DNA from 3 places in the Brevibacillus borstelensis genome. Region 3 is predicted to be linked to each of the others. Evidence: a T-box and tRNA genes for the amino acid it is inferred to sense, from the RefSeq annotation. Region 3 holds a T-box; the other regions hold tRNA genes.
The links. A T-box is a leader RNA that pairs with one kind of tRNA and senses whether it is charged. The one in region 3 lies ahead of argS (arginine--tRNA ligase), so its partner is inferred to be a tRNA-Arg.

Region 1: it encodes a tRNA-Arg, which carries the amino acid that the T-box ahead of argS (arginine--tRNA ligase) is inferred to sense. The anticodon was not compared.
Region 2: it encodes a tRNA-Arg, which carries the amino acid that the T-box ahead of argS (arginine--tRNA ligase) is inferred to sense. The anticodon was not compared.

Annotation. Positions count from the first base shown of each region.
Region 1 covers NZ_CP144922.1:220,510-223,788, forward strand. The annotation lists gene V5G20_RS01255 (IS4 family transposase) at 1-891, shown strand, start outside; tRNA gene V5G20_RS01260 (tRNA-Arg) at 1,168-1,244, opposite strand; gene aceA (isocitrate lyase) at 1,356-2,636, opposite strand; gene aceB (malate synthase A) at 2,654-3,279, opposite strand, start outside.
Region 2 covers NZ_CP144922.1:914,540-917,818, reverse strand. The annotation lists gene rpoN (RNA polymerase factor sigma-54) at 1-1,263, opposite strand, end outside; gene V5G20_RS04265 (hypothetical protein) at 1,338-1,511, opposite strand; tRNA gene V5G20_RS04260 (tRNA-Arg) at 1,558-1,632, shown strand; gene V5G20_RS04255 (hypothetical protein) at 2,142-2,597, shown strand; gene V5G20_RS04250 (hypothetical protein) at 2,747-3,097, shown strand; gene V5G20_RS04245 (DUF4023 domain-containing protein) at 3,251-3,279, shown strand, end outside.
Region 3 covers NZ_CP144922.1:3,589,766-3,593,044, reverse strand. The annotation lists gene argS (arginine--tRNA ligase) at 71-1,786, opposite strand; T-box leader at 1,844-2,092, opposite strand; gene V5G20_RS17150 (hypothetical protein) at 2,135-2,614, opposite strand; partial or broken gene V5G20_RS17145 (AraC family transcriptional regulator) at 2,711-3,279, opposite strand, start outside.

The DNA of each region.
Region 1 (3,279 bases), 2.2 Mb from region 3:
CGAAAAAACAATCGGGTAGAACCTGCTTTGCTTGAAGAAGTTTTTGTCGACCTTGTCCAGCAAATTCAACGCGTTTCTGGAAAAGCCTGCTCTCTTCGAAAACACATAAAGATCATTGATTCCACTACAATTGGATTATGTTTGCAAAAGTATAAGTGGGCAACCTTTCGCGAAACAAAGGCAGGAATCAAAATTCATCTTCGTCTCGTTTTCGCAAGCCAGGAGGATGTCTATCCTGAAAAGATTTCCCTAACTTGTGCCAAATCCAATGACCGCACCCAAATGGAGTCGCTGATTGATGAGATCGGAGCCATGTACGTCTTTGATCGAGGGTACGTGGATTATGAAAAGTTCGATGAGTATACCGATCAGGGCATCTTTTTTGCTTCACGTCTCAAGGATAACGCGGAAACTCGTCATTTGTATACTTTCAAAGTACCACCAGAAAGCTCCGTTTTATCCGACTCCATGATCCTTCTTGGAACGCCACAAAAACGGGTGGATAATGTGTTACGACTGATTGAAACGCATGATTCGAAAGGAAATCGTATTCGAATCATCACCAATCGGTTCGACTTAGAAGCAGAAGAATTGAGCGACATCTACCGTTGGCGCTGGCAAATAGAACTGTTTTTCAAATGGATGAAACAACACGCAAAGATCAAGACGTTCTATGGAACAAGTGAAAATGCGGTCTGGAATCAAGTTTTTCTCGCTCTCATTGCTTACTGCTTGTTGCTTCTTGTAAAGCTGGAAAGAAACAGTCAGCACAGTCTGCTGCAAATCAGTAGATGGCTCAAAGTGTTTCTCTGGCAGACCTTTGAACAATGGATAGGCAGAATGGATTACCAATCCAAACGAACATCCAGAGGGCGACAGAAAAGGAAGTAAGTGTTGTTTGTTGTTGTCGATGTTGTAATAAATGTATAAAACTACCAAATGGATAGTGGCTACCTTTTGCTTGGCTGTTCTCGTTTTTGGTTGTAAAGTTGAAAATGTCATTCAGAATAATTTGACAATAGATGGATTCATTTTTTATGCAACGCTAATGGTATTCAATAAGCGCCCGAAATTTCGACTTTTGCAAAATGTTTGCAAACAGACATTAACAAAAGAATGGCGCGGGTAGCTATCCAGCTGAAACCCGCGCCATTTCTACTTTTCCAATGGCGTCCCCGAGAGGATTCGAACCTCCGACCTACAGTTTAGGAAACTGACGCTCTATCCTGCTGAGCTACGGGGACATATTCGTTTACACTCCTTCTATTATAGGGCGATTTCGCGCATTTTGCAAACGAAGGACCAGAGAGCTTATCCCTGGTCCTTTCCCTTTTTATTTACTTTAATTAAACACCTTAATGGTGAGTAAACTGCTCTTCCTCTGTAGAACCAGTCAATGCCGTCGTCGACGATGTGCCTCCTGCAATTACCTGCGCGACCTCATCAAAATACCCGGTGCCTACCTCCCGCTGGTGGCGCGTAGCCGTGTAGCCGTACGCCTCGCTCGCAAACTCCGCTTGCTGCAGCTCAGAGTAAGCAGCCATGCCGCGGTCGCGATAGCCCCGTGCCAGTTCAAACATGCTGTAGTTGAGGGCGTGGAAGCCGGCCAGCGTGACAAACTGGAACTTGTAGCCCATATCGCCCAGCTCGTTTTGGAAACGGGCGATGTCTGCTTCATCCAGCTTCTTCTTCCAGTTGAAGGACGGCGAGCAGTTGTAAGCCAGCAATTTGCCAGGGTATTTGGCGTGAATCGCTTCGGCAAAACGGCGTGCTTCCTCGAGGTTCGGCTCAGACGTTTCGCACCAGATCAAATCGGCGTATGGAGCATAGCTGAGTCCGCGGGCGATCGCGGCATCGAGTCCGCCTCTCATTCGGAAGAAGCCCTCTGGTGTCCGCTCCCCGGTCAAAAACGGCTTGTCGCTGTCGTCGATGTCACTTGTGATCAAAAACGCTCCGTTTGCATCGGTCCGGGCTACGATCACAGTCGGCACACCCATGACATCTGCCGCGAAACGGGCCGCTACCAGGTTGCGAATGGCCGCCTGTGTCGGGATCAATACCTTGCCGCCCATATGGCCGCATTTTTTCTCTGATGCGAGCTGATCCTCAAAGTGTACACCCGATGCTCCCGCTTCGATCATGCCTTTCATCAGCTCAAAGACGTTGAGCGGTCCGCCAAAGCCGGCTTCCGCATCTGCCACGATGGGTGCAAACCAATAGGTGTCGCCCGTCCCTTCGGACTGTTGGATCTGATCTGCCCGCTGCAGTGCCTGATTGATCCGTTTGACCACCTGCGGGACACTGTTTGCCGGGTACAGGCTCTGGTCCGGGTACATCTGTCCGGCCAGATTGGCGTCGGCGGCTACTTGCCAGCCGCTTAGATAGATGGCTTTCAATCCCGCTTTTACTTGCTGGATCGCCTGATTCCCGGTCAAAGCGCCAAGCGCCTTGATGTGATGCTCCGTGTTGAGCAACTGCCACAGCCGCTCTGCCCCGATCCGGGCAAGCGTATGCTCGATTTGGACCGAGCCCCGCAGTCTGACTACATCTTCCGCCGTATACGGACGCTGCACCCCTTTAAACCGGTCTGTCTTCCAGCTTTCCTCTAATTGTCGAATAGCCTCTTGTTTGTTCATTTCTCCCACTCCCTTTTTTAATCAAGATAGGCATAGCCTGGAACGGTCAAAAACTCGGAAAACTCGTCGGCCGTCACCAGCTGGAGGAACAATTCCCCTGCCAGCTTGTATTTGCCGGTTTCGTACCGTTCCTGGCCGATTTGCTGTTTCAAGGTTTGCAGCTCTTCGCTCAGCCACTGGGTGACCAAAGCAGTCGTAATCTTGCGGCCATCCGGCAAAACACCCCGGCGGTGCTTGATCCATTGCCACACCTGAGCGCGGGAAATTTCCGCTGTTGCGGCGTCTTCCATCAGGTTGTTGATCGGCACGGCGCCATAGCCGCGAAGCCATGCCTCGATGTACTGAATCCCTACCCTGATGTTGGTGCGGACTCCTTCTTCGGTGATCTGGCCTTCCGGTACGGCCAGCAGGTCAGCGGCAGTTACATGGACGTCCTCGCGCTTATACCAGATCTGGTTTGCTTCCGGCATCAGGCGATTAAAGACTTCCATCGCCACCGGAACCAGTCCGGGGTGGGCCACCCAGCTTCCATCGTGTCCGTCGTACGCCTCCCGCTCTTTGTCTGCTTTCACTTTTGCCAGCGCTTCCTCGTTTTTTGCCGGGTCGTTTTTTACCGGAATTTGTGCGGCCATCCCGCCGATGC
Region 2 (3,279 bases), 2.7 Mb from region 3:
ATCGGACAGCGGCTGCTTCCGGTCTTCCTGCTCGATCAGCGCCTTGATCCTGCGTTTTACGCTTTCCGAAGAAGTCGCTTCTCCGTTCGCTGTAGAAAGCGCCGAGGTAAAAAAGTATTTCAGCTCGAAAATGCCTCGCGGCGTCTGTACGTACTTGTTGCTCGTCGCCCGGCTGATCGTCGATTCGTGCAGCCCTACCCGCTCGGCGATTTCCTTTTGCGTCATCGGCTTCAAATAATGAATGCCGCGGTCAAAGAAATCCCGCTGCATGTCGACGATGGCCTGCGTCACCCGCATCAGGGTGAGACGGCGCTGCTCCAGACTTTTTGCCAGCCACATGGCGGCGTTCAGCTTTTCGTGGATAAACTGCTTCGCCTCTTCCTGGCTCTTTTGCTGGCTCAGCATTTTTTCGTAAAAGCTGTTGATTTTAAGTCTGGGAGTTGCCACATCGTTGACCAGGACGATGTATTCGTCGCCCACCTTTTCAACGGCTACATCCGGAATCACATACCGCGTCTCCACTTGGGAAAAGGCTGCGCCTGGACGGGGATTCAGCGTCCGCAGGAGATCGGCTATCGCCTGAACCTCCTGCACCGTACAGCCCACCTTGTCGGCGATGCGCTGGTAGCGGCAGTCAGCCAGGTCCTGGAGGTGCGAGGTGACGATCTCAACGACATGATCATCGTCCTTCCCCATGTGTCTGAGCTGCAAAAGCAGACATTCTTCCAGGCTTCTCGCAGCTACGCCGGCAGGATCGAAATGCTGCAGAACAGTCAGGACGTCCTCCAGCTCTTCAAGATCGGCGCCCAATCGCTGGGACGCCTCCTCCAGGGTAATTTCCAGGTAGCCTTTTTCGTCCAGGTTTCCGATCAAAAACAGAGCGATTCTCCGCTGCGGCTGCGTAAAGCTTTTGAAATAGCCGAGCTGGCGCTCCAAATGTTCATACAGCGTAACCGACCGTTGCGTAACGAAGTCCAGCGGATTGTAAGTGCTTTCATTTTTGCCCGCCGTATATTCGCCCGTCGCCCGATTGCCTACAATTTCCTTCCAGTCAATTTCCGGCAGCGGCTTTTCCATTTTTGCCGGTGCCAGCTCCACCACCGCTTCCTGCAGCTCGAACACGGGATTTTCATTGGCTTGCTCCTGCAAATACGAGACGAGATCGACGGCCGAATATTGTAAAATCGTAATGGCCTGTCTGAGCTCCGGTGTCATCACAAGCTTGAGTGTCTGTTCTTGATAAAGCCCCAGCCCCATGTTCATCTGCGTCCGCCCCCTCTCAGTATCCAGTTTTTTCGACATGTGCAGTTTCACTTTTTTTCATTATATTCGCTTTTTCATGCAATTTTCCTGCCAATATCTGAATAAAGAAAAGAACCATGAAAAAAGGCGACTCCAACCATCGGAATCGCTTCATGAAAATCTCCCTTTGAGCCAACCCTACTGCTCTGTCGCGCATACATGAAGCCTATGCGCCCTACATGTGAAAATCCGGGTTGCAATTTTTTCATTTGCATCTGTCCGCCTTATCTTTTATAATTTAAGTTATCCTATTATGCGCCCGTAGCTCAGTGGATAGAGCAGCGGTCTCCGGAACCGCGTGCGGAGGTTCGACTCCTCTCGGGCGTACCATACTGACTTTAAACGACGATATGACGGGATTTTGGCGGTGATTTACCGGACGGACTGGCGAGCAAATCGGCAAAACCGTTCACCTGCACCGTGTACCCCATACCCGTTATGTACTCGTTCCTGATATGCGCAAGCCTCCGTTACGTGAAACGGAGGCTTTTATTATGCAAAAACGACCGTGGACAGCGCTAATACATAGTGCCGCTACGGAAGCACCTAAAAGAGTTACGATTGATGCTGCGTTTTTACGGGCTTCCCCAACGTTAGCCTCACGTTCGACTTCGTTATACTCCGCGCTGCACACCGTTTCATCCTTCAATAAAGTCGCCATATACCGATCGACCTCCGAATTTTATTGCGCTCGAATGCGCCGTCATAGAGATTGCCGCTCTAGGAAGGCGGGTGTGCGGCTTTTTCTTTACATTTTTTACCATAAACCTATTTACTTTTGAGAAACAAAGGTTTACAATTCATTTTGAATTTACATTATTTAGAAGGTATGTTTTATTATGGTTCTTAAAAAATTGAAGAAAACCACTCTGCTGCTAGCCTCTTTAATGGCAATTACTTCGCTTGTACCTTCCATTTCCTTTGCCAAAACCGAGGCAACCGCATCTGCCCAGGGCAATAACCGGCCTTACGTGAGCATCACCACCCCTGCTTCAAACAAAGAGTACAGCCCGACCATTTACTATAATGAGCAGCCAAAAATAACGTGGGTCCAATCTGATCCAGATGACAACACCGTATTTAGTACATTCTGGGTTCTTGTCTATGATAAAAACGGCAGTATTTATAGCTCTGGTGTACTGCCCCAAAACACAAGCAGCAATACGCAGTCCTTCGAAATTCCCGTTTCACTGCCTAGAAATGAAACGCTTGGTGTATCAGTAGGTGTCCAAGACGAATCTGGAAACTGGAATTGGGGAGCTGACGTACACTACATGTACATCCAAACTCCGTAATCTATTTTGGCGCCTGTTGAGCATTCCAACGGGCATCGTCATCTTACTAATACTGAATAACTTCGATAGGCGTCGTTTGCAGCGGAAAGCGTTTTGTATATGGAATTTACAGTATTGTTCGTTCATTTGAAATAAAGGAGCGGGTCTTGATGAAGAAAATGAACCTTATCAGGTCAGGTTTGCTGGCCATTCCCTTGCTTTTGGCAGGACAAGCTGCGGCTAATGCCGAAGCCTTGATCGCCCCATCGCAAGCTGCAGTCGGCGTGGCAAGCGTTACTGAAGTCAATGTGAACCTGGATCTCTATCAAAATCCTATTTACGATAGTCTTCCCAGCGGCCCCAATTACACACACTACATCTCCTACGAGTCAAAACCGGGCGGGATCAGCATCGACTCCCGGGGTCGAGTGATTGCCTCTTCTACAGGCTACTACAAGGTAGATGTTTACTATAGCGGTATGCTTGTTTATACATTCAACTTCAATGTAGGTCCTATGTAAACATTCGCTTGGGACTTACAAAACAAAGCCGATCATCCTTTTTCTGCAAGGATGTCGGCTTTTCATAATAGGCGTTAACTGGAGAGCCGTAAATGTTTCCTGACCAATTGGGCCATAGTAAGAAAGCGTGATGCCAATTTTGGGAGGTGCCGCATGGATTTTACCAAGATGAGCACAAAGGA
Region 3 (3,279 bases):
ATCGAAAAAAAACCGCCGACGCATTGCATGGGACTGATCCCATAATGCATCGGCGGTTTTGCTTGTTTTCTTACATTTCTTCCGGTGCTGCGAGTCCGAGAATGCGGAGCCCTTCCTTCAAGACCGTAACAACAGCCGCTACGAGCTGGAGACGCGCATTTTTCACAGCGTCCTCCTCGGCCAGGATGCGGACGTTTGCGTAGAACTTGTTGAAGGCCTGCGCGAGGTCGATCACGTACTTCCCGATTTGCGAAGGATCAAAGCCGTTGGCAGCGCGGTCTATCACTTCCGGGAATGCATTCAGAAGCGTAACGACTGCCCAGGCTTCCTTGCTGTCCAGCGCATCCTGAGGCAAGCTTACCGCTGCGGACGGTACATAGCCGCCTTTTCTCAGCAGGGAGCAAGCACGTGCGTGCGTGTATTGGACGTAAGGACCGGTTTCGCCTTCAAAGGTGAGCATCTCTTCCCAGGAGAAATTGATGTCATTGAGACGATAGTTTTTCAAGTCGTGGAAGATGACGGCCCCGACGCCAACCTGGCGGGCGACTTCTTCCTTGTTGGCGAGACCAGGATTCTTTTCCTCGATCACTTTCTTGACGTCTTCGATCGCCTGGGACAGCACTTCTTCCAGCAGGACGACCTTGCCCTTGCGCGTGGACATTTTCTTGCCGTCCTTCAGCATCATACCAAACGGAATGTGATGCATTTCCTTTGCCCACTCAAAGCCCATTTTCTCCAGTACCTTGTAGAGCTGTTGGAAGTGAAGGCGTTGCTCGTTTCCGACGACATAGAGCGCTTTGGCGAAGTCGTAGGTTTCATGGCGGTAGAGGGCAGCAGCAAGGTCACGCGTCGCGTACAGCGTGGCGCCGTCCGATTTTTTGATCAGGCTTGGCGGCATGTCGTATTCATCCAGCGTCACGACCATGGCGCCGTCCGATTCCGTCAGCAGGCCTTTTTCCTCCAGCATGGCGACGACGCGATCCATCTTGTCGTTGTAAAATGCTTCGCCGTGTGTCGAGTCAAAGGAAACGTTCATCAGATCGTAAATCTTCATGAACTCCTTCAGAGATTCATCGCGGAACCACTGCCACAGGTGGAGCGCTTCTGCGTCTCCGTCCTCCAGCTTTTTAAACCACTCGCGCCCTTGATCCTCCAAAGACGGATCGTTCTCCGCTTCTTCGTGGAAGCGCACATAGAGGCTGAGCAGTTCTTTGATCGGCTCCGCTTTTACTTTTGCCTCGTCGCCCCACAGGCGATACGCCACGATCAGCTTGCCGAACTGCGTGCCCCAGTCGCCCAGATGGTTGATGCGGACCGGCTGGTAACCGTGTTTTTCCATGATGTTGGCAATCGCGTTTCCGATCACGGTAGAGCGCAGATGCCCCATGGAAAACGGCTTGGCAATGTTGGGAGAAGAAAGATCGATCGGAACCTTCCGCCCTTTGCCCATGTCGCGGCTGCCGTAAGCGGCTCCTGCGGAGAGGATGGTGCCTACTACCTCTGCTGCGACACTTTGCTGATCGAGAAAAATATTGACGTACGGGCCAACTGCCTGGACTTCGCGAACCGGCGTACCCGAGATAAGCGGGGCAAGCTCGGCTGCAATCACAGGAGGCGCTTTGCGAAGTGCCTTTGCCAGTTGAAAGCAAGGGAAGGCGATATCGCCCATGGCCGGATTCGGAGGCGTCTCCAGCATGTTGCGCACTTGCTCGGCCCCCAGCGTATCTACGCCTTGCTTGGAAAGGGCTGCAGAAATCATCTCAGCCACTTGATGCTTGTAACTCATAGCGATGCAAACTCCCTTCATCATGAAAAATAAAAAAACCTCTGCGTCTCTGATTGATCAAGAGACGAGAGGTATTCTCCCGCGGTGCCACTCTTTTTGCCATGCAGCCTTTACACTTCGGGCAGCACAGCCGCTTTGTTCTGCGATAACGGGCAGACCCGGCTGCCTTACTTGCTCCAGAGATAAACCGGGCAATCAGACAGCATCTCCGAGGTGCGATTCCTGCCGCCATCCTGCACCGGGCTTACACCATCCCCGGCTCGCTTGGGCATTTTGACGGAGTACTTTCCTCATCATCGATCCTTTATGATTCATCCATTATAGCGAAAAGGATGCGGCTTTCGCAACTCAATCATCCGCTTTTTTTATGATCGCATCGAGATCGCGAAACAGGTCGCGGGTCAGCGATTCTTTGTCTTCGGCAGCATTCCATTGCTGCTTGAACTGCTGCAGCTTCTCGAGCAGAGCCAACTCCGCCTCCGCGTCCTTTTCCAGATCGTGATTTTCACTCGGGTCGAATGGCATCAACCGCTCATCCGTGCCGCTGCGAAGATAGGCGGTTTTCCAGTTGTCCGGAAACTGATAAGCCTGCTCTCCGAACAGAATCGCGAGAACATCGTCCGATTCAAGCGGCAGGAAGTGGTCGAATTCGTCGCGCCTGCCCCCTTCGGACAGATTGATATGTGTAAAGGAATACCGGAGATAGTGTTGGCCATTTTCGCTGTCTTTCACGACAGAATATGTCTCGAAGTCGGTTTGTTCCAGTTCTTTTACCGTTTCGATACGCGATAGGAATTCGTGCTTGTCACAAGGGTGTAGTGGATCCAAAGCGTTTCGCTCCTTTGCTTGGCTTCGACCTCATCATAGCAAAAGGGGCATGGATTGACAATGAGCGGGGACAGCGGGCGGACTGGAGCTGGAACACTAGTCGATCGGTATGTAAATTTTTATTTTCATTTGATCCGGGTACACGGACTGGCGGACATCGGTTATTTCAAAATCAGGTCCTTCTCTTCGCTCGTAGTTGGAATTCGGAAGCCAGGTGCCGTAAATATAGGTTCTTGTATTTTGGACAGAGTCAATCACCCTGAATTCGGCGTATTTCCCTGCCGGAAGCAGACAGTGGACAAAGCCATCCTCCAGCTCGCCATCCAAGTTTTTTACTTCTTCGCCGACGATGAACGTAAAGTCGCCGTTATCCTGGAAATCGCACTAAATGCCGTATGCCATGTCAGGGGCGGCTTTGTTGGGAATCCGCATATAGTGTCCATTCCTTCCGAAATCGGCATAGAAGCGGGGAATGTCCTCAAAGTAGCGTTCGTTGTTCAGATTTGTCTTGTAGGCGTACCCGACGATGGCAATGCTGTTTAATTGCACAATGTTTGGTTTGTTCATGCTTATTTCTCCCTTTGCTCGTTTTTGATCATCCAAAAAATCCAGCTTCTTTTGCAGGGAAATAGGTATGTTCGCCTTTCGGAACTTGGCCGGGGTGA